DNA from 2 places in the Ignavigranum ruoffiae genome. Region 1 is predicted to be linked to the other one. Evidence: a T-box and tRNA genes for the amino acid it is inferred to sense, from the RefSeq annotation. Region 1 holds a T-box; the other holds one or more tRNA genes.

Region 1 (12,138 bases):
TAGATTCATGATTTCTTCTACAATGGACATATATTCACGATCTGCTTGCCAATTTAAAGTCATCAACAATCCTCCAATACACTATTTCTCAATACCACAGCTATTATAGAGAACCAATGTAAATTATTCATGAAGGATTGGTTAATTTATTGTAAAAATTGTGTAAATCTGCCAATCCTGCGTACGTTAACCAAAAAAAGTCCCCATGAAGTAGCTTGAAATCAATGTTAGCAAGCTACTTAAGAGGGAGCTTTTAATTTAAAATAGCAAGATTTATGAACCTCAATGCGGTCATTTTGCTATGGATACATAAATATTTTTGAACTTTATTTTTCAATAAAAATTTTCTTTTGACTGAATCTGATGGACATCGAACAATCTCTTTACCCTAATTAGGCTTCAGTATCAGGCAAAGAATAAAACATTAAAATGCTGGCTGCCACTGCTGCATTCAAAGATTCAGCTTGACCCGGCATCGGGATATGGACAAGCCCATCACTTAAGGCTTGGATTTCTGGCGAAACTCCCTGACCTTCATTGCCAATCACATAAGCTAGGTCTTGATCTCGAGATATTTGCCGATAATCTAGCGATGTCTGATCAAGTGCTGAACTATAAACCTTAATCGCTGCGGCTTGTAATTTTGGGATTAAATCAGCTAAAGGATAGCTAATACAAGGAAGATGCCAGAGAGAACCCTGGGTCGCCCGAATAACCTTGTCATTATAGATGTCCACCGTTTGCGGACTCATAAAAACCGCTGAATAATTCGCAGCATCCGCAGTTCGAATCATGGTTCCTAAATTTCCTGGATCTTGGATATTATCTAAAATTAGGAAGCGACTCCCTTGATTGATTAAAGTTTCAAGATTCACAGAATCATGGTTATTTTTAATTACTGCAAAAATGCCCTGGTTTTGTTCCGTCTGACTGATTTCTTTAGCAATCTCTGGACTAATTTCAATAGCTGGACAACGATCTTGCCAGCTCGGCTCAAGAAAATTAGGGTCGGTGACCATCAACGTTTGCAACTGACAACCCGCTTGGATGGCTTCTTCTACCAAATGAAATCCTTCAATCAAATAAGTCTGGGTCTGTTTACGACCTTTTGCGGTATGCAATTTTTTCCATTGTTTGACTTGAGGATTCTGCTTGGATTGGATGACTTTCATGCTATCTTGTAAGTTCATAAATCGCTTCAGCATAAATAGCCGTTGCTCTTAACAAGTCTTTAACCGCGAGGAATTCATTAGCCTGATGCATGGTGTCGATCGAATCAGGGAATAGGGCTCCGTAGGCAACACCGCGAGGCATTAGACGACCATAAGTGCCGCCACCAATCGTTTGTTCATGAGCTGGTAAGCCGGTTTGGCGATGATATACGTCTAGTAAAGTGGCTACAAGCGGATCATCCGCTGGCACATAGTGAGGTTCTTTATGGGCACCCATTTCAAAACTTAATGCCGTATATTCCGTCAATTGATTTTTCATTTGTGCTAGCATATTTTCTGGATCTGTACCTTCAGGGAAGCGGAAATTCACATTCATTGATACGCCATCATCCAGGTTGAAATTAACAATGCCGACATTCATTGAAACATCGCCCATTACCGGATGATGGTGGGCTACGCCCACTTTGCTCGCATCAAAGCCTTCAAATAATTCTTGACTTAATAATTGAATCATTTGTTGGGCATCTAGACGCGTCCAAGCATAGTCAGCTAAGAACTTGGCCAAATGAGTCGCTGCGTTGATCCCTTTTTCTGGAGTAGATCCATGTGCGGATTTTCCAACTAAGGTTAAATCAGCGATTTGATCTTTGATATCTATTTGACCCTTAAATTGATGCTGCTCAAGGTAATGATTAAAGGCATTCGCCAAAGTCTCTGCAGATAAGTTAGCATCAACTAGTTTAACTTGAGCTTGGGCCGATTCAGGCACCATGTTCGGTCTTAAACCAGCTTGCCAATTGACTAATTCTAGTTGGCCAGATTGTTCTTCAGTATTTTTAGAAGAGAATAGAGCCGAAACATTTCCTTTCTCTCCATTGATAATTGGGAAATCAGCATCGGGTGAGAATCCTAAGTCTGGCATTTCAGCATGTTTAAAGTAATAATCCATACATTGCCAGCCACTTTCTTCATCAGTTCCAACGATTAGGTGAATGCGTTTATTAAATTCAACCCCGAGTTCACGTAGCAATTTCAAAGCGAAATAGGCGGCAACGGTTGGCCCCTTGTCATCACTTGAACCACGAGCATAGATTCGTTCATCTTTGATTACCGGATCGAAGGGATCAGTTTGCCAGCCCGAACCTGCAGGAACAACATCCAAATGTCCTAATATTCCGACTAACTCATCTCCCTGACCAAGTTCGATGCGTCCGGCCCAAGGTCCAAATTTTTGGGTCGTAAATCCATCTTCCTCAGCCATCTGCATAAATTCATTCAAGGCTTTCAAAGGTCCTGGTCCCACAGGAGCTTCTTCACTCGCTAAAGCATCATCTCGAACTGATTCAATCTTTAATAATCGAAACAGATCGGCTAATAAATCCTCTTTTCTCGCAGTCACTTCGTCTAACCAATGAATTTTTTCCATTTTCCCACTCCTTTTATTCTATTAAGCCAAAAGGCTTTAATTGTTGCATTTCTTCAGGCTTTAAAGGACGATACTGTCCTAAAGCTAAGTTGGGGTCTAAGACTATCGGGCCCATTTGAATCCGTTGCAAAGTCAGAACTTGATGATCAAAGGCTGAAAACATACGCTTGACTTGATGGAATTTCCCTTCATAGATTTCAACTTCAATATATGTCCGATCTTGTGCCGGATCATAATTGATCATCGATAGCTGTGCCGGCAAAGTGATAAAATCGCCTAAGTCAATCCCATCTGCAAAGGCTGTGATGACATTCGCTTCAACCCGGCCTTGGACCCAAGCTCGATAGACTTTACCAATCTCTTGCTTGGGCGATAATAATTGATGGGCTAATTGACCATGATTGGTTAATAACAATAAACCCGTGGTATCCCGGTCTAAACGGCCGACCGGAAATAGGTCGACATGACCATAATCTGCAGCGACCCAGTCAATGACGGTTTCAAAATAATGGTCCTCAGTCGCTGAAACAATTCCTGAAGGTTTATTCAGCATCAGATAATAATATTGCTGATAGTGAACAGGCTGCCCTTCACAGGTAATCTCAACCAATTTCGGATCTAAGTGGAAAGCCGGATCTTTAATGACCTCTTGGTCTATTTCTACTTTACCTGCTTGAATCATCTTCTTGACTTGTCGCCGTGTTCCTAAACCTGCATGGGCAAGCACCTTATCTAATCTCATAGTTTTATCCTAATCTTTTCTTGTAAGGCTTGGTAACGATCACCAATCAGAATGGATAGCATCCCCTGAACGGCCAGCAAGACGAGATAGATAAAGACAGCGATAATGACTACCATCATGACCTTGGAGAAGGTTAGCAGACGTCCCACAGGTCCAAATAAAAGATTGAAGACCCGATTCCACATCAAGGCAGCAACACCCATCAACATGGCCGGTACCAATATCTTGATGAAGTCTAAGGTTAACTGATAAGTGTTAAATTTCAGAACTCGGTTGAGTTTGATCCACATCAATAAGCTAGAAATGGCCAAAGCAAACATGGTTGATAGTAAAGCACCATGAGCTTGGAAGAAGACTACCAATGGATATTGCAAGAGAATCTTAACAATAATTCCGACGACTAAGAAACGAACTGCTAAGCGTCTAAAGTTCATCGATTGTAGAATCGTCGATAAGACCGTATATAACCCTAGAATAATCGCCGTAAAAGAACCGGTAATTAAGAGTGCTGGCCCCATTTCACTACCTAAGGGGTAGAATAATTGATAAATATTATCTGAAATGGCCATTAAACCAATCGCAGATGGAATCATCACCATAAAGAATACAGAAAGAATATGTTGGACCATTTTGGCCGTTTCTTGATATTTCTTCTGAGCGAAGACCCCAGTTAAGGAAGGAACAAAGGCTGATGAGAGCGCAATTGATAAGGAAATAATAATCATGATCAGCTTATCGACGTCCAAACTCATGACGCCATATAACTCATCGATTTCGGTAAGCAATAGAATTGAGCTCTTTTCTAGAATTTTACCGAAACTATAGGTATCAATTAATTGCATAATGATAATGCCTGATCCCAAAATGATAAACGGAATGGAATCAAAGGTCATAATTTTTAGACTATCCTTAAAATCGACAGTAATCTTATCTTCGGATTGTTCTAGCAATTGCTTAATATCAGGCAAACGACGAAGATAAATAATTACTAAATAGACCAAGGATACAAGCGCACCAATAAAGGCAGCAAAGGTTGACTGTACCACCGCTGGCGTCACCTCGCCCTTCATCACGACCATAATCGCGTAAGTTGCCACTAACATATAAATGACCCGGGCAAATTGTTCAAGTAATTGAGAGACCGCCGAAGGTTTCATGTCATTAAAGCCTTGGAAATACCCTCTAAACAGACTCATTATCGGTAGAATAAGCAAGGCTGGGACTAAAGATCTTAAAACCAAGACTGCCCCTTCTTTATTAACATTAGGTGACATTTCAGCCAAGAAAGGTGCTAGGATAAATAAGATTAAGCCAGAAATTAATCCCGTGGCCAGCATAATCATTAAACTATGCTTGAAGAGTCGATCAGCCACGCGATATTCACGTTTTGCATGATACAAGGCCATTTGTTTGGCAATTGCCGAAGGAAATCCAGCCGTACCAATCGCTAAGAATAAAGAATAAGGCTTATATCCGGCACTATAAAGGGTATTGGCTTGCTTCCAACCTTCGCCAAACCAAGTCGCCCAAGGAATCACATATAAGGCCCCTATCACCCTGGAAATTACGTAACCGACCGATAGCCAGGCCGCCCCTGAAACAAAATTATCTTTTTTAATCAGTTTATCACTACGATCAATCTCATCTTTCTCTTCATGAATCTGTTGTTCAATCGTAATATCTGCTTCAGCAGTCACATCACTCAAGACCGTATCCGTCAAAATCGGTTCTTGGAATTCAGCGGTTGCTGATAATACTTCTTCTTCAAGGTTATTCTGGTTTTGGTCAGCAGATAAGCTTGGTTCTTCAGTCTGTTCTTCTTCCGGTTCAGTCGCCACAATCGCTTGTTCTTCTTCGCTACTTTCAGCAGAGATATTCGGCGTCGAAGGCGTCGGTTCAATCTCAATCGGATCTACTCGCTCAAACGACTCGTTTTCGTTATCAGCAAGTTCAGAACGATCCATATTTTCTCGGTCACGAACATAATAGACCGTTTGATCTTTTTCAAGTTCTTGAGTGGCTATGCGATTCTTATCCTGGATTTCAGCTTGATCATTCTGCTTCATGGATTCAGCTGATGATGGCTGATCCAGTCCAGTTGCATCTTGCCGGAAGTTTTTAATTTTCATTTTTGCTTGGGCAATAGAATCTAGAAAGCTTTTCTTCTTTTCTTTCCGTTGGACGATTTGTTCACTTGAAGCTTGTAAGTGATTAATCGAACGACGTAAAGCTTGAAATATTCCAGGCGAAGATTCTGCATCGCTTGGTGATCCTTCAATCGCGGAAGCTTGACTTTCATTCAGATCAGCGTTTTGTTCAAACTCCTCATTGGAATTATCTGCAACAGGGGTCTCTTCCTTCTCTGCTTCTTCTGGAAACTGATTGTAGGATTGGATCGGTTCTAATTTATTTAGATCGTAGTATTCCTCATAATTCTTTTGAAAAAGATCACTTAATAAGTTACTTTTTCGATGAACACGACTTTGTTCTTGTCGTTGTCGAATTAAATCATCTTTAATTGAATGATAGCGGAATTCATTCTCTGAAGCTTTTTGTTTAGCCGCTTGTAAATCATGAAGCTCTTGATAAGTGAAATAATCATCATCTAAAGGTTGCTTGTTCTTTTGTCGATAGGATACCTGACTTAACTCCTCATTGGCATCCATATCATGGTCTTGATTTAGTTTATTATTCAGATCATTGTCATTTAAAGGACTCTTCAAGAAAACACCTCCTTAAATTATTTAACCACTATGTTCACTAACCGATTTGGAACCACAATCACTTTCTTAATTTCTTTGTCTTGGCAAGCTTGTTTGACTTCATCTAGAGCCAGTACTTTCTCTTCTAAGGCATCTTTAGCCATATCTTTTTCTATTTGAAGTTTTGCCTTTATTTTACCATTAATTTGGACCACAATCTCAATCATTTTCTCTAATGTTAAGCTTTCATCATAACTTGGCCAAGCTGCTAGGCTGATAGATTCTTGATGACCTAAATATTGCCAAATTTCTTCCATCAAATGAGGCGCAATTGGCGCTAAGAGTTTAACAAAACCTTCAATATATTCTCGTGGAAGAATTTCTTCATCCTTCGCTTGGTTTAAGAAAATCATAAGTTGTGAAATTGCTGTATTAAAATGTAGGATTTCATAATCTTGGGTGACTTTCTTAACAGTTTGATGATAGATTTTCTCTAAATTAGGGTTGGCTGCATCTTGGATACTTGCTTGCAAGCGATTATTCTCTTCATCGATAATCAGGCGCCAGACACGGTCAAGGAATCGCCGGCTACCCTCTAGACCATTCTCACTCCAAGCAATCGAAGCATCCAGAGGCCCCATAAACATCTCGTATACCCGAAGCGTATCTGCCCCATATTCTTTAACCACATCATCCGGATTGACCACGTTCCCTTTTGATTTTGACATCTTCTCATTATTTTCGCCTAGAATCATTCCTTGGTTAAATAGCTTTTGGAAAGGTTCTTTAGTCGTAACTAGTCCCAAATCATACAGAACTTTATGCCAGAAGCGAGCATAGAGTAAATGGAGCACAGCATGTTCTACACCACCAATATATAAGTCAACATTTTGCCATTTTTCCATCGCTTCTTTCGATACTAATTCCGCTTGATTATGAGGATCCATATAACGAATGAAATACCAAGAAGAGCCAGCCCATTGTGGCATGGTATTTGTTTCTCGACGACCTTTCATTCCGGTCTCAGGATTGGTCACATATAACCAATCTTCAATATTAGCTAGTGGCGATTCGCCAGTTCCTGACGGTTTAATATTGTCAGCTTTTGGTAGAACGACTGGTAAATCGGCTTCAGCAACTGCCGTCGTTGTACCGTCTTCCCAATGAATGACTGGGATAGGTTCTCCCCAATAACGTTGACGAGAGAAAATCCAATCCCGAAGCCGGTAATTAACCTTTCGCTGACCTCGATCATGTTCTTCAAGCCAAGCGATCATTTTCTCACTCGCTGCTTGATTATTTAGACCATCTAAAAATTGCGAATGAATATGGATGCCATCTTCAATATAAGCCTCTTGACTTATATCCCCTTCAATCACAGCTTTCAGAGGTAATTCAAAGTGATGGGCAAATTCATAATCTCTTTGATCATGAGCAGGTACGGCCATCACCATGCCGGTTCCATAGCTAGCAAGTACATAATCGGCAATCCAAATGGGAAGTTTCTCTTGGGTCACTGGATGAATGGCGTAAGCTCCAGTAAATACCCCTGTTTTTTCCTTAGCGAGTGAGGTCCGATCTAGGTCAGACTTACTAGCAACTTGGGCTTGATAGGCTTCTACTTGTGCTTTTTGTTCATCCGTAACAATTTGACCTACAAGCTCATGTTCCGGTGCTAAGACAATATAAGATACACCAAAAAGCGTATCAGGTCGTGTAGTAAAGACTTGGCATTCTAGTTCTGCATAACCATCTACGGCAAATTTAACTAAAGCCCCTTCGGACTTGCCAATCCAGTTTCGCTGCATATCTTTAACATTCTCTGGCCAATCAATCTCGTCTAAATCTTCTAACAAGCGATCGGCATAGGCCGTAATTTTTAAGACCCATTGTTTCATCGGTCGGCGTACAACTGGATAGCCTCCTCGTTCTGAAACACCATCAATAACTTCTTCATTTGCTAAGACCGTTCCTAGGGCTTCACACCAATTTACCATAATGTTATCTTCATATGCTAAGCCCATTTCAAAAAGTTTAGTAAAAATCCACTGAGTCCAACGGTAATATTCTGGATCTGTGGTATTAATTTCCCGATCCCAATCATAGGAAAATCCAAGCGAATTTATTTGTCGTTTGAAATTTTTAATATTATCTTGAGTAAATTCAGCTGGGTCATTACCCGTATCCAAAGCATATTGCTCAGCGGGCAAACCAAAAGCATCCCAGCCCATTGGATGGAGTACATCATAACCTTGCGCACGTTTCATCCGCGCCATCACATCCGTCGCTGTGTATCCTTCAGGATGTCCCACATGTAATCCTTGTCCTGATGGATACGGAAACATATCTAAAACATAGTATTTGGGATGATCTATTCCTCGATTTTGTGTCTTAAAAGTATGGTTGTCTTGCCAATATTTTTGCCATTTTTTCTCAATGGATTGATGTTGATAGGTCATATAATGCTCCTCCTAATGATTCTAATTCTTATTATACAAAAAAACCCCACATTATCTAGCTTTAGCAGATAATATAGGGCGAGTTAACGCGGTACCACCTATTATTCGGGATAAATCCCCTTAAAATCTTTAACGCAGAGTTTACGATTCTTCTTACTATCGTTCAGAAGAATAAGTCTGTTTGACGAGTTCAAAGCGATGATTACTTACTCGCAGCAAATGTAAGCTCTCTTAAAATCATTACACTTCTAATACTTCAAACCTTACACTATTTAATTTAAACTAAAACAACTTGACCTGGTAAAATCAATTGATCATACCCGGAAAATCCGTTTAAAGTCACTAATTCATCCAATGAAATACCATTTTTTCGGGCAATCGCATATAATGAATCCCCACGTTGAACAACATAAGTTCCTTGTGAGCTAGCGCTAGTAGCCACGCCGTTATCAGCCACAGTAGTTTCAACCGGTTGAGCTGTTTCAGCAACAGGTTCGGCAGGTGTTGTTTCTGTTTGATTATTTGTTTGGGCTGCTACAGCTTGGCCATTAATGGCTAAACTTTGACCTGGATAGATAAAATTATTAACAATACCATTGGCACTTACTAGACTATCCATTGAAATGCCAAAGCGGTGAGCAATGCCCCAAACAGAATCTCCAGCTTTAACGGTATAAGATGAACCTGACAGTGAACCCGTCGAAGTTTCTGCCACATTGGTTGCATCAATCGCTTGACTTGGTGTTTGTTTTTGAACTTGGCCAGCATTGACTTGCAGAACTTGACCTGGATAGATAAAGTTATTACTAATTCCATTGGCTGAAGTTAAAGCTTCCATAGATATACCATAGCGATGGGCAATACCCCAGACTGAATCTCCAGCTTTAACTACATAAGAACCAGCAGCTGCTTCCGTGCTATCAAGGGTAGCTGAACCTGTTTGATTGTTTACAGCTTGGCTTGGTTGACTTGCAATGCTTGTTCCGCTAACAGCTAAGACTTGGCCCGGATAAATAAAGTTACCTGATAAGTTATTAGCTGCTCGTAAAGCTTCCATGGTCATGCCATAACGGTGAGCAATGCCCCAGACTGAATCACCAGCCTTGACTTGATAAGAACCAGCACCCACAGCTTGTTGTGTGGAGTCACTTGGTGTAGCTGCTTGTGTTTCAACCGCTTGAGCATATCCGCCATCATATTGAGTCAAATTATAATTCGCAATTAATTGGTTTAATTTTTGACCATACGAAGTATCGGTAGCATAGCGACCCGTTAACCAACTTGTAGCATCGGTATATGAACTGGTATTACTCTTTCGCGCACCCTTATAGAAATTATAACGCCAAGAATCAGGATTATTATCTCCAGTTAATACACTCGCATAATCGGCTAATGATTGACCATAATTGTCATAAACTCTAAAGCCATCAGTAATTCCATAGTAATTACCACTACCATCATCTTCTAAGGTATTCATTTGAGCTGATTGACCATTATAAGATCCTTTAATCCCAAATAAATTGTGATAGTTTGTCGCTAATGTCGAATTTCCCCAGCCTGATTCCAAGGCTGCCTGGGCAATCATTACTGAGGCATATAAGTCATTTTTAGCAGCAACTTCTTTCGCATATTCAGCCACCAAACCTAAAAATTGACTTGGAGAATTTTTCGCTTCTACCGTTTTGGTTAGTACAGGAAGTGTATTTGTTGGTTTAACATTTTCCAGTACGAACACGCTTGATAAAAGCATCATACTCACATTAACTTTACTAAAAAGTTTTCTGCTTTTTATCCGACGGTTTTTTTGTGCCTTTTGGCAAATTATTTCTCGTCTACTCGTCACTATTGTCCCTCCGTTACCAACAAAATTTTAATTTCTCACAATTTTTATTATAATACTAAATAAACAAGTATAGGTGGTTTTGCGTTTGATTTATTAAAAGCTTAACAAATGTAATTCACTTGTAACATTAGGAGGCCTTGTTTTGTTAAATGCACTTCATTATAGTCATCAGCTATTACAACAACTGACCCAAAAGTTTCCTGCAGGGAACTTTATCGACGCAACCTTAGGTAAAGGACACGATTCACAATTTATACTCCAACAAGCTCACTTTCAAGGAAAGCTGTTTGCTTTTGATATTCAGGAAGCAGCCCTCGCCTATTCATTCGAGAAATTTAATCAATTTAAGAATTTCCAGGCTTTTCTGGCTAGTCATGAACAAGTTGATCAATATCTTCCTGAAAATTTACCCATCCATGGAGCCATCTTTAACTTGGGCTATTTACCAGGAGCCGACCATCAAATTACTACCCAGTATCCCTCAACCATCACGGCCATCGAGAAAATTTCCCGACAGCTTGTTCCACAGGGCATGATTATTATCGTCGTGTATTCTGGACATCCAGCTGGAAAAATAGAAAGAGACCAACTCCTTGATGTACTCAAAGATTGGTCCCAAGAGGAATATAGTATTCTTCAATATAATTTTATCAATCAGAAAAATAATCCGCCATTTACTTTAGTGATTGAGAAACGTTAGGCTTTTTGCATAAAGTTTTGAATTTCTTGCACTTTATCGAGTCGTTCCCAAGGCAAATCAAGATCTGTCCGACCAAAATGACCATAGGCAGCAGTTTGACTATAGATTGGTCGTCTTAATTGTAAATGATCGATAATGCCCTGCGGGGTCAAATCAAAAACTCGTTCAATCATTGCTTCAATCTTAGCTTCTGAATAATGACCCGTTTCAAAGGTATTCACATTAATTGAAGTTGGCTGGGCCACTCCAATCGCATAAGATAACAAGATTTCACAGCGATCAGCTAGACCTGCGGCCACAATATTCTTGGCTACATAGCGAGCCATGTATGAGGCTGAGCGGTCTACTTTGGTCGCATCTTTCCCAGACAATGCCCCACCCCCATGATGGGCAATACCACCGTAGGTATCAACAATAATCTTCCGACCCGTTAAGCCGGAGTCACCTACCGGGCCTCCAATGACAAATTTGCCAGTTGGATTAATGAAATATTTAGTTCGCTCGTCTAACCATTCGGCTGGACAGACTGGTTTAATTACATGTTCGAAAATGTCTTTATGCAGTTGTTCTTGACTAATTTCTTCCGCATGTTGACTGGAAACTACAATATTGTCAATCCGCCGTACATTCATTGCTTCATCATATTCAATGGTAACCTGAGTCTTACCATCAGGACCTAAATAAGTTAAAGGTCCCATCTTACGAACTTCAGCGAGTTTTCGGGCTAAACGGTGGCTTAAATCAATCGGTAAAGGCATATAGCTTTCAGTTTCTCGGCTAGCAAAACCAAACATAATCCCTTGGTCACCTGCACCTAGGGTCTCTGCAGAGTTATCAACTTGATCTCGACTCTCAAGAGCTCGGTCAACACCCTGAGCAATATCGGCTGATTGCTCATCTAAACTTACTAAGACAGCTACATTATCAGCATCAAAACCATATTTACGATCGGTATAGCCAATTTCTGCAATTTTCTGACGGACAATCTTTTGAATATCGACATAAGCACTGGTTGAAATTTCCCCAAAAACAAAAACTAGACCCGTCGTAACGGCTGTTTCAACTGCGACACGTGCATTAGGGTCTTGGATTAT
Region 2 (12,138 bases), 680 kb from region 1:
GTAAAGATGTGACAATCTATTTACAAGGTCCTGGTGAGGATTTCGTATGGTCTCAAACATCCTCGACGCCCGTCGAAGTGGGCCAAGAACTATTCTTCAAGGTAGCGGATCAGAATCTCTTGCGTTTTGATAAACAAGGCCGACGGATTGAGGAGGCTAACCATGAACCAGAAAGCTAGTTGGAAGTCGACATGGCGAGCTGGCCTCTACATTCTACCGATGTTAATTTTAGTCGGCATCTTTACGATTTATCCAATTTTTAAATCGGCTGAGATGAGTCTGCAAGAGAATTTTAAAATCTTCACTGGTGAATTCAGCGCTTATGGCTTTAAGAATTATCAGATTCTATTGAAAGATCGGAAATTCTACCAGGCTTTGAAGAATTCGGCGCTCTATGTTCTAGGTGTTGTTCCTGCTTCGTTAGTGATTTCGCTTTTGATTGCCAATTTGCTCTATAGTATCAAAAGATTACAGAGTTTCTTTCGTTCACTTTATTTCATTCCCTTTGTCACTTCGACCGTGGCTATTTCTGTGGTTTGGTCTTGGTTGTATCACTCACGCTTTGGTTTAATAAATTATGTCTTGACTAGTCTGGGGCTACCAGCGATCAATTGGCTCAATTCTCCTGACTATGCCATGATTGCCGTTATTTTGATGGCAATTTGGAAAGGCTTGGGCTTTAATATCCTCTTATTATTGGTCGGCCTGTCTAATATTGATGACAGCTATTACAAAGCGGCTAAAGTTGACGGAGCTGGGCCTTGGCAACGTTTCTGGACCATTACGCTGCCCTTGTTACGGCCAATGTTATTCCTACTATCCGTCATGGGCGTGATTAATGGATTCAAGGTTTTTGATGAAGTCTTCGCTTTATTCTCGGGTCGGCCGGGTCCAGCGGGTTCTGCGACTACCTTAGTTTATTATCTTTTCCAAAAATTCTATGTCCAGAATAAATACGGGGTAGCTGCCGCTTCGGGAATTGTATTATTTGCCATCGTCCTAGCGATTACTTTAATCCAATACTATGGTAATCGTTATTTTGCTAAGCGGGGAGGGGAGTAGCATGCATCGCAGACAACAGCTGAGTACAATTTTACGCTATGTCTTGCTGACCTTGGGTGGAATTTTGATGGTGATCCCTTTTTATTGGATGTTAGCAACTTCCTTGAAATCTCCGGGTGAAGTGGCTCAAATCCCACCAACTTGGTTGCCCAAGTCTTGGCTATTCTCTAATTATGCCAAAGCATTAAAGACGGCTCCTTTTGCCCGTTATTTCTTGAATTCGCTCTTTGTGACTACAATCACCACTGTGGGCGAATTATTTACCAGTATTTTAGCGGCTTTTGCCTTTGCCAAGATGAAATTTTGGGGCAAGAATGTCTTGTTTATTCTCTTATTGTCAACGATGATGGTTCCTGGTGAGTTAATGACCATCCCTAATTTCGTCACTTTATCGAAATTGAATTTGATTAATACTTATGGGGCGCTAATTATCCCTTGGCTAGCCTCAGTATTCTCGGTCTTCACCCTGAAACAATCCTTCGAATCGATCCCAGATGCTCTTTATTATGCAGCCAAAGTTGATGGGTCATCGGACTGGCGCTTCCTCTGGGAAGTCATGGTGCCCTTGTCTAAGTCAACCTTGATGGCGGTAATGATTCTAAAAGTGATTGGTTCTTGGAATTCATTCATGTGGCCCTTGATTGTCACGAATGATAAATCTTTACGGACTTTACCCGTGGGACTGCAAGCCTTTACCACGGAAGCAGGCACTAACTTCGAATTGTTAATGGCTGCTTCAACCCTGGTCATTGTGCCCATGGTAGTCATCTATTTGTTGTTGCAGAAGTATATTGTCCAAGGAATTTCGCGCGCTGGTATTAAAGGTTAAAGTTTCAGAAAAATCTCAGGAGGGAAAATTTTCCATGAAAAAAATTATCAATCTACTAGCTGTTTTTGTCCTAGCGGTGGCGAGCTTATTTAGCTTAACGTCTGTATCCGCTCAAGAAAAAGTGAAAGTGACTTTCTGGCATGCAATGAATGGTCCGCATCAAGAAGCCATCACTGAATTAGTCAAACAATTCAATGAGTCTCAAGATCAATATGAAGTGGTCGAACAAAACCAAGGTGAATATGATACCTTAAATCAAAAAGTTCTTGGTGCTGTGGTATCCAATGAATTACCAACCATGTCTCAATTAACCCCTTCAAATATCACCGATTACGCTGGTGAAGGAATTCTGACTCCACTCGATGAATTACTTACCGATGAAAATGGCTTTAGCCAAGCCTTAATGGATGATATTTACGAAGGATTTATGACCGGAGTCAAGATGGATGACCAAATTTATGCGATTCCATTCTCTAAATCAGTTCGCTTGATGTTCGTCAATAAGGACTTATTGGATAAAGCGGGCGTTGAAGTTCCTAAGACCTGGGATGAAGTCAAAGCTTTAGGTGATGCCTTGAAAGAAGCTGGCGTAGATAAACCAGCCATGGGCTTAGAGAATGGCTTCTCCATGGAACTAGAAACCATGGCCCGTCAAAATGGGGCTACTTGGATCGCTGAAGACTTATCTTCAACCGATATCGCTTCAGATAAAGCCGTGGAACCTATGCAATTCTTAAAAGATTTAATTGATCAAGGCTATGCTCGGACCGCTGGTGAAGATGGTTATATGTCTGGTCCATTCTCTCAAGGTGAGTCTGTTCTTTATATCGGTTCTTCTGCCGGAATCCCTTATGTATTACCAGGGGTTGAGGAATCCGGAATGACCTTAGAAACGGCTGAAATCCCAGTTTACGGTGAGGGTGAAGCTTTAACTTTATTTGCCGGGAATGATTTAGGGATCTTCGAATCAGCCACTGATGAAGAGAAAGCTGGTGCTGTGGCTTTTATGGCTTATCTTTTAGAGGCCGATAATACAGCTACTTGGGCCACCAAATCAGGCTATTTACCAATTACCAAATCGGGTACAGATTCTGAAATTTGGAAGAAATATTTGGAAGAAAACCCTTATGTTGAAGCAGCAACCAAAGAATTAGAATACGGACAATCACAAGTTCCATATGTAGGTTCTGGTGAGGTCTTTAATGAATTGAATACAGTCATCGAAGATATTGTCTTAAATGATGCTGATGTGAAAGAAAGCTTGCAAAGCATTGAAGATTTAGTCAAAGGCCACTTAGGACTTTAATGAAAGATTCTGCCAGCAACAAATAATTTACCTTGCTTTAACCGGCAAGGTATTTTTAATGCAGACTTTCTGTTATGATAATAAAAAATGAAAGGAATTAACTATGGAAAGCAAAAAAACACTAACCAGTCTATTGTTAATCTGTCTAGCGGGTTTGGTCTGGTTCTTTACCAATACGAATTCACCGGTTCAAGAAGTTTCGCAAGGAGTGACCGAACAAGCCAGCCACATTCAAGAGGATGGCTATTATTATAGTAAAGAAGAAGTGGCCGCTTATATTCATCAGTACCAGCGTTTACCTGACAATTATATTAGTAAACAGGAAGCGGAGAACCGTGGCTGGACTCCTCAAGACAAAGAATTTGTGGTAGGTGGCAATCGTTTCGGTAATCGTGAAGGCAAACTTCCCAAAGCACAAGGCCGACAGTATTACGAGGCTGACCTTCAATCAGGTTATACCGACCATCGCGGGCCTGAACGCTTGATTTATTCCAATGATGGGTTGATTTATTACACCCCCGATCATTATCAGACCTTTGAACAATTATATTAGGAGGAAACTATGGACTATATTATTGATGGGCAAATGATGACCAGTCGAGAAGCGACCTATGAATATTTGATTGAGATGTTACAGTTGCCTGATTATACGGGACATAATTTAGATGCTTTATGGGATGTCCTCTTAGATTTGCCCGATTTGCAGATTACCTTTATTAATGCGCGCTACTGTTTGGATAATCTAGGTGATTATGGTCGTGATTTGTTAGATCTCTTTGGCGATTTGAACTTTGAAGACAGCTACGAAGTTGTGATGTATTGGTAAGCAGTCAGCTAGCAAATAGCGTGATTTATCACTATGTTAAGCTGATGACACTTTGGAAAAAACAAAACAAAATGGACTGACTTGGAAAAACGTTGGATATAAGTGCAATATAAAAGTATAAAACGGTAGAAGTCAATCTTTATAAAACTGGGTTTCATTAGGGAGCCCAGCTTTTTATATTAAGAAAGCTATATGACTTTATATTGCCTAAGTATAAAGCCCAGGTTTTGTTGGTCCCATCAACCTATGCTATAATTAGCTCGTTATAGAAAGCGAGGAATTGTTCTATGTCAGAGATTATGACTCAAGCCGATTTAATTCAACAGATAGGTCAGGCGACCCAAATTAAAGCTCGGCAGATCCAAGCAACGCTAGAATTGTTAGCGGAGGGGAATACGATCCCTTTTATTGCCCGTTACCGTAAGGAAAGGACGGGATCCTTAGATGAGGTTCAAATATATGAAATCCAACAACAGCAACAGCAAATCTTAGCCCTAGCTGAGCGAAAGGCGGATGTTGAACGTTTGATTGCTGAGCAAGACAAGCTCACCCCAGAATTACAAATAGCGATCCAACAAGCTGACACTTTGCAACAAGTTGAAGATCTCTACCGACCTTATAAGCAAAAGCGGAGAACCAAAGCCATGATTGCCAAGGAACAGGGACTAGAACCATTAGCAGATTGGTTACAAGCCCCAGAAGAGACTGGCAATATTGAGCAGAAGGCTGAGCAATTTCTTTCCGAAGAGATAGAAGACGTTCAAGCCGCCTTAGCGGGAGCCCATGAAATCATCGCTGAGGCTGTGTCTGATCGGGCTGATTTCCGCGATTTTATTCGCAAGTATTATCATTATAATGCGGTGGTCCAAAGTCAATTGAAAGACGCAGAATCAGACCCGCAAAAGGTCTATGAAATGTACTATGATTTCACGGAAAAGCTGAGCCAACTTCAGGCCCATCGGACATTGGCGATGAATCGTGCTGAAAAAGAAGGCGTCATCTCGGTCAAGGTGGAGGCGGATGCTGAACCAGCGATTCATTATATGGTTAAACGCTTTGTGGCTGATTCTTTGGCCAAGCCGAAGAAGGACCGTGTCTTGGTAGCCATCGAAGATGCCTACAAGCGTTTCATTCAACCAGCGATAGAGCGTGAGATCCGCAACCAAATGACAGAAGAAGCTGACCAACAAGCGATTGAAGTTTTTGGTTATAACTTGCGTCATTTGTTACTCCAAGCTCCCCTAAAGGGCAAACGGATTATGGGCTTTGACCCAGCTTATCGAACGGGATGTAAATTGGCGATGATTAATGAAACAGGTTACGTCTTAGCCAAAGCAGTCATTTATCCGCATAAACCGGCCAGCCAAGCTCAAAGACAAGCCGCAGCTGACAAACTAGCTGAACTTATCGAAGAATATCAAATTGAAGTGATTGCGATTGGCAATGGAACAGCCAGTCGAGAATCTGAACAGTTCGTGGCCCAAGTCATCCAAGAACATCAACTAGCCGCTCGCTTTATTGTGGTGAGTGAAGCGGGGGCTTCAGTCTATTCGGCCAGTGAGGTTGCTCGCCAAGAATTTCCTGATTTCCAAGTGGAAGAACGATCAGCGGTATCAATCGCCCGTCGTTTGCAAGATCCCTTGGCAGAATTAATTAAGATCGACCCTAAATCAATGGGAGTGGGTCAATATCAACACGATGTATCCCAAAAAGCCTTAAACGAACAACTCGATTTCGTGGTCAACATGACGGTAAACCAAGTTGGCGTCGATATCAATACGGCATCGGTTCAACTCCTACAGCATGTTTCAGGCTTGAGTTCAACGACCGCCAAGAATATTGTGGATTATCGCAATAGTATCGGTAGCTATCAGTCGCGAGACCAGATTAAAGCAGTAAAACGACTCGGTCCCAAGACTTTTGAGCAAGCGATTGGTTTCATCCGGGTTTTAGGTGGAGACAATCCCTTAGATCAGACCTCGATTCATCCTGAATCCTATCCCTTGGCCCGGAAAATCTTAGCCCTAGCCGGTATTGATCTGGCTGACCTGGGCAGTGAACAAGCCACACAGGCCCTCGGCCAGCTTAATCTTACTGAATTGAGTCAAGGTTTGGCTACTGGTAAAGAAACCCTCGAGGATATCTTGGCTGGCTTGATGCATCCAACGGCGGATATTCGTGATGGTCAAGCTACCCCGATCTTACGCGAGGATGTCTTAAGTTTTGAAGATTTATCAGTCGGTATGACCTTGCAAGGGGTGGTCCGCAATGTGGTTGATTTTGGAGCGTTTGTCGATATTGGCGTCAAGCAAGACGGCTTAATTCATATTTCCAAATTATCAGATAAGTTTATCGAGCATCCTGCAGAAGTGGTCGCCGTCGGCGATATTGTTGAAGTTGAAGTGATCTCATTGGATCCACAAAGTCAGCGTATCGGTCTGAAACGCGGTTGATAAAGTTTAGATAAGATTGAAGCTAAATTTTGTCTGTGTAGGCAAGGTATAGAAACCAGACATAAGTTCTCGGGTTCAGTCAATCAATATATCATAAAAAAAACCGGATATTTACTATTCGTCAGATTTATTTCTGCCGATGCAGGTAAATATTCGGTCTATTTTTGTTTAAATATTTAAATTCTATTGGATAAGTGATTGCTCCATGTGTCTCTATAAAGTTATTGCTTGTTGAAAGTGACTTGGTGCTGGTCATCAACTAAGTTACCATCTTTGTCCTTAGAAAGTTGGAAGAGATACTTATCATTTAAAGCTAATTCTAAGCGGTTATCTTGAACCATTGCCGATTGAATCAAATCTTCAAAGACTAATTGGTGACTCACTTCATGATCGGTATCTTTATTTTCTTGATAAGAAGCTTTGGCGATTAAGCGCGAGTCTTGATTACTTTCAGTGGGATCAGCTAAGTCCTGTCTAGGTTCGTTGGCCACAAAATTCTTAATCTGCAGGTAAACTTCTTCTAGCGGGTCATCTTTGCCAATAGCTTGCTCGATATCGTCTAGATAAAGTATGACCTGGTCTTCTTCGACAGAAAGCTCCTTAATAAAACTATCCTCTAGCGTATAAGTTCCGATAAAATCTTCAAAACTTAAGTCTTTGGCTACAACGTGAGGGGAAAATAGGTTAAAGATAAAAAAGATAGCTAAGCTAAACAACAGATAGGGTTGACACTTCTTAAGCATACAGATCCTCCTCTAATTTCATTATTCTTTCTGAATCGTTGAAGCAAAAAACAGCAAAATTGACGAACGGACTTAAGAGATTATCATTATAATTTAATTATAGCCGAAAATAAATTTAAGCCAAGTAGAAATGGATCAATAATTGAGCAAGATAAAAGCTATCCCAAAGCGCAAGAAATTACTTTCAAGCAGGTTTAGAATAGCTTTTTAAACAATAAGTCTATTAATTAACCAATTTCAGTTGTTAATTGTTGTTCGGGATCATTAAATTCTTGTGTATTCATCGAGTGTAGTCGTTTAGAAGTGACTAGACCTGCCACGATAGAATCAGAAACATTTAATGCTGTCCGCCCCATATCAATCACCGGTTCGATAGAAACCATTAGACCAATAATTTCAATCGGTAAGCCCAAGGTTCCAAAGACAATCAAGGCAGCGAAAGTAGCTCCCCCACCAACACCAGCGACACCAAATGAAGAAATCGCTACAGTTGCGACAATGGTTAACCAGGTCATCGGATTAGATAAATCAAGACCAACGGTTGGAGCAATAATAGCTACTAACATGGCAGGATAAATTCCGGCACAGCCATTTTGGCCAATGGACATTCCCAGAGTGGCTGAGAAATTCGCCGTCGTAGAGTCGACCCCAAAGGCCTCTTCTTGAGTCGCAATATTCAAAGGCAGAGCCGCTGCACTAGAGCGAGAGGTAATGGCAAAGCTCAAGACATTCCAAGCTTTCTTAAAGTAAGTCATCGGTGACAGACCATTGACTGCCAAGATGAGTCCATGAATGATAAACATAATGGCAAAAGCAAAATATGAAGCCAATAAGACGGTTCCCATGTTCAACAAGGCTTGTAAGCTGGAAGTAGCGACCATCATGGTCATCAGAGACAGAATTCCGTAAGGAGCCATGCGTAAAACAAGTGATACTAAGCGCATGACAATGCGGTGTAGGGCATCAATAATACCCTTGAAAGTTCGTGCATCTTCTGGATATTTTCGGGCGACACCTAGATAGGCAATTCCTACTAAGGCTGAGAAGATAACGACCGCGATGGTACTGGTTGGTCGGCTACCTGCTAAATCTTCGAAGATATTACTTGGCACGAATTCAATAATCTGTTGAGGTAGGCTGAGGTCGGCAACCATGGCACTGCGTTCTTGCAGGCTTTCAATGCGAGCCAATTCTTGAGCACCTTGGCTGAATTCAGCGCCATTAAGTCCAAATAGCAATACTGAGGCAATTCCCAATGTCGCTGCAACAGAAACAGTCCCAATTAAAACGGTAAGAATATGGGCTGAGATTTTCCCTAGGTGGCTATGGCCTTCCATTTGGGTAAAGGCTTTAACCAAGGAAACAAAGATTAAAGGCACGACTAACATTTGTAACAATTTGATATAGGTGGAGCCGACGATCGAAATCCAATCCATTATTTGATTGGTGGTATCACTCTCAACGCCGTATAGCCACTGAATGATTGCCCCCAGGACAATCCCTAAGCCCAAGCCGGTGAAGACCCGTTTGGCATAGGCTACGTGAGTCCGACTCATGCGGAAAAGTAAAAACAATAAGGTAAGAAAAACGAATAAAAATAAAATAATTGCCATCAAACCATCCTCCTAAATAAAATAGTAGAGATTACATCTGTAAACTCTCAGAATTTATAGTACGAATTCTAACAAAAGAGAATAAGCTTGTAAAGGCATAAGTATCCATTCAAGGAACTATGATATTTAACTGATAATCAAACAAATAATGTGATTAAAATGAGAAAGATTATAATTTTAGAAAGACTAATTAATGGGATTAGACAATTTTTTCTTGTTTAAGTCTATGGCATGGGCTTACTCGAACTCTTGGGCACCGTCTTCCGCTTATTTTCATAAGCTTCAGACTTACTTTTCGACTCAATCCCTAAAAGCCAGAGGCTTCAAGGGATTGATGTGGGTAAAGTATGCTAATCCTAGGGTTCTCGTATGCCCATGCTTCCGACTTAAGAAAAAATAACTTAATAAATTACTCGAACTAAAATTTATATTTTTTGAATAATAAAATAAGAGAGTGTTGGGCGTGGTCGTTCTTCAAAGCCTTGCTTTTCCGAACTAAATCCACTAGACAATCTCTAATCGACAAGTCGTAAGAGATTGTAAGCTGCGTGGATTTCCATCTTCTTGCGAGTGTCAGGATTCGTATTTTGTTAATGAAATTATCAAAACTCATTTAATCTCTTTAAAATTTTCTGTTTTACTAAATTTATGAGAGATTAGTATCTATCAATAATAGAAAAAATTGGGCACTGTCTTCCGCTTATTTTCATAAGCTCCAGACTTACTTTTCGACTCAATCCCTAAAAGCCGGAGGCTTCAAGGGATTGATGTGGGTAAAGTATGCTGATCCTAGGGTTCTCGTATGCCCATGCTTCCGACTTAAGAAAAAATAACTTTTTAGATTACTCGAACTAAAGATTATATGTTTTTTTGAAGAATAAAAAGAGATATCTGGGTTGGTCGTTTTTCAAAGCCTTGCTTTTCCGAACTAAATCCATTAGACAATCTCTAATTGACAAATCGTAAGAGATTGTAAGCTGCGTGGATTTCCATCTTCTTGCGAGTGACAGGATTCTTATTTTGTGTCTGTTACATTTTTTATCTCATTTAAAAATAAAAAGAGCCAATTACAGGCTCTTAAAAAATAATATTTTGTTGAATTTTGTTGAGGACATATTAATTTATAAAAGTTGTATGTAAAATTGTTTGTAAAATTTGATTTTAGTTAATATCAAACAATATCATTTTACATTTAAAACATTATATTACCAACGTTTATACTTCTTTAAAAAAACAACAAAAATTGATAATGCGGACAATGGGATTTGAACCCACACGAGTATTCACTCACTACCCCCTCAAGATAGCGCGTCTGCCATTCCGCCATGTCCGCATGACGATAGAATTTATTATACGCTATTATTAGCCTATCTGTCAAATACTTCAATCCAAATGTCATTCTTTATAATTTGGTAATTTGTTTGTTTTGTTTCAAGAGCTAAGAATTGGGTACAGTTTAATATTTTTGAATAATTTGATAAGGTCCATAATGTTTAGTCTGGACAATCATTTCGGCAATTTCTTCTGGTGTTTCTTTAAGCTCCCGTCTAACCCAAAGCGTAACGATGGCCAAGATACTGCTGGAAAGGATTTCATCAGCATATTCCACGGAAAGACCTGAAACATTAGCCAGTTGGATATGGTGGCGATCTAATTTTTGTTGGATTAATTGTTTCAAGATATTTTTGAACTGTTCCATAAATTCTTGGTTGTGTCCTTGTTGCGTCATGGTAGCAATAAAAGCATAGTTATCTTTGATATAGTACATGGTCTGTAGGATTAGACTATATGGGAAAAGTTCGATGGGGGAAGTAAGGGCTTCTTTTTCAGGTTCGGCCAATAATATCGCAGATAAATCGTTAATCGCTTCTGTTTCTAGTTTTTCAATTAAATCAAATTTGTCAATGTAGTGTAGATAGAAAGTTCCGCGATTTATTTGAGCTTCGCGGGCGATGTCGCTAACGGTAACATTGGCTAAGCCCTTTTCTTTAACGAGTTTGATTAAGACTTGTTTGATTTTTTCTTTAGTTTTTGTTTGTCGTTGACTCATGTTTTATCCTTCCTAAATCAACAACTTGTTGATTATTGCTTATTGATTCCTATCTGAGGTCATTTTATAATATGACCATTAAATAATCAACACGCTGTTCATTTTATTTGAGGCGTGTTTTATTTAATTCTACCGAATCTAGGGTAAATATTCATAAGGAGTGAAGATATGAGTTATATAGAAATGAAACATAGTTATAAAACTTATCAAACAGGAGATACTGAAATAACGGCTAACCGAGATGTCAATTTTGAAATTGAAAAAGGCGAACTGGTTGTGATTCTCGGCGCTTCTGGTGCAGGTAAATCAACGGTATTAAATATTCTTGGTGGCATGGACAGTAATACTAAGGGGCAAGTCATTATTGATAATCAGGATATTTCTGATTATAGTTCTCATCAATTAACAGAATATCGGCGAAATGATGTAGGATTTGTATTTCAATTTTATAACTTGGTAGCTAATTTGACTGCTAAAGAAAATGTTGAGCTCGCTACTGAAATCGTAAAAGATGCTGAGGACCCTGTGGAAGTCTTAAAAAAGGTAGGCCTTGAGCACCGAATTAATAATTTTCCTGCCCAACTTTCTGGTGGGGAGCAACAACGTGTATCAATTGCACGAGCAGTGGCCAAAAAACCAAAGATTCTCTTGTGTGATGAGCCAACAGGTGCTTTGGATTATAATACGGGGAAACAAGTATTACAAATACTTCAAGATATGAGTCGTAAACAGGGAGCTACGGTTGTGATTGTTACCCACAATAGTGCCATAGCGCCGATTGCAGACCGAGTCATCCATATGCATGACGCTAGTGTGTCTGAAATTTCTTTGAATGATCAGCCCAAACTAATTGAAGAACTTGAATGGTAGGAGGGAGAATCATGAAGAAAAGTACCTTATGGAAGGATATCCGCAAGGCTTTTAGACATTCTAAAGGACGATTTTTTTCAATTATTTGTTTAATAGCTTTAGGATCTTTCGCCTTAGTGGGTTTAAAAGTTACCGGTCCTGACATGCGTCGAACCGGTCAAGATTATTTTGATCAACATCAATTAGCCGATATCATTGTAATGAGTCAATATGGGTTGAACCAAGATGATAAAGATTTGATTCAGCAAGTGGCTGGGATTAATCAAGTCGAATTTGGTTATCAACAAGATGTCGTTATTAAAAGAACCAATCAGTCTTTACGAATTTTTTCTAAAACTCCAAGTCTTTCCCAATATCGATTGGTAGAGGGCATTCTGCCGAGCAAA

The links. The T-box of region 1 lies ahead of leuS (leucine--tRNA ligase). A T-box ahead of a tRNA ligase gene usually reads a tRNA of that ligase, here a tRNA-Leu.
Region 2: it has a tRNA-Leu gene. The T-box ahead of leuS (leucine--tRNA ligase) is inferred to sense a tRNA for this amino acid. The anticodon was not compared.

What each region holds. Positions count from the first base shown of each region.
Region 1 is NZ_CP096206.2:726,274-738,411, reverse strand. It holds gene M0R79_RS03625 (HD domain-containing protein) at 1-63, opposite strand, end outside; gene M0R79_RS03620 (TrmH family RNA methyltransferase) at 393-1,190, opposite strand; gene pepV (dipeptidase PepV) at 1,174-2,598, opposite strand; gene M0R79_RS03610 (pseudouridine synthase) at 2,612-3,340, opposite strand; gene M0R79_RS03605 (putative polysaccharide biosynthesis protein) at 3,337-6,063, opposite strand; gene leuS (leucine--tRNA ligase) at 6,081-8,501, opposite strand; T-box leader at 8,573-8,777, opposite strand; gene M0R79_RS03595 (LysM peptidoglycan-binding domain-containing protein) at 8,779-10,140, opposite strand; gene mnmM (tRNA 5-(aminomethyl)-2-thiouridylate-methyltransferase MnmM) at 10,487-11,044, shown strand; gene metK (methionine adenosyltransferase) at 11,041-12,138, opposite strand, start outside.
Region 2 is NZ_CP096206.2:1,409,581-1,421,718, reverse strand. It holds gene M0R79_RS06675 (ABC transporter ATP-binding protein) at 1-179, shown strand, start outside; gene M0R79_RS06670 (carbohydrate ABC transporter permease) at 163-1,062, shown strand; gene M0R79_RS06665 (carbohydrate ABC transporter permease) at 1,064-1,891, shown strand; gene M0R79_RS06660 (ABC transporter substrate-binding protein) at 1,926-3,197, shown strand; gene M0R79_RS06655 (ribonuclease domain-containing protein) at 3,301-3,750, shown strand; gene M0R79_RS06650 (barstar family protein) at 3,760-4,023, shown strand; gene M0R79_RS06645 (Tex family protein) at 4,311-6,476, shown strand; gene M0R79_RS06640 (hypothetical protein) at 6,698-7,219, opposite strand; gene M0R79_RS06635 (L-cystine transporter) at 7,447-8,832, opposite strand; tRNA gene M0R79_RS06630 (tRNA-Leu) at 10,083-10,165, opposite strand; gene M0R79_RS06625 (TetR/AcrR family transcriptional regulator) at 10,289-10,882, opposite strand; gene M0R79_RS06620 (ABC transporter ATP-binding protein) at 11,051-11,752, shown strand; gene M0R79_RS06615 (ABC transporter permease) at 11,764-12,138, shown strand, end outside.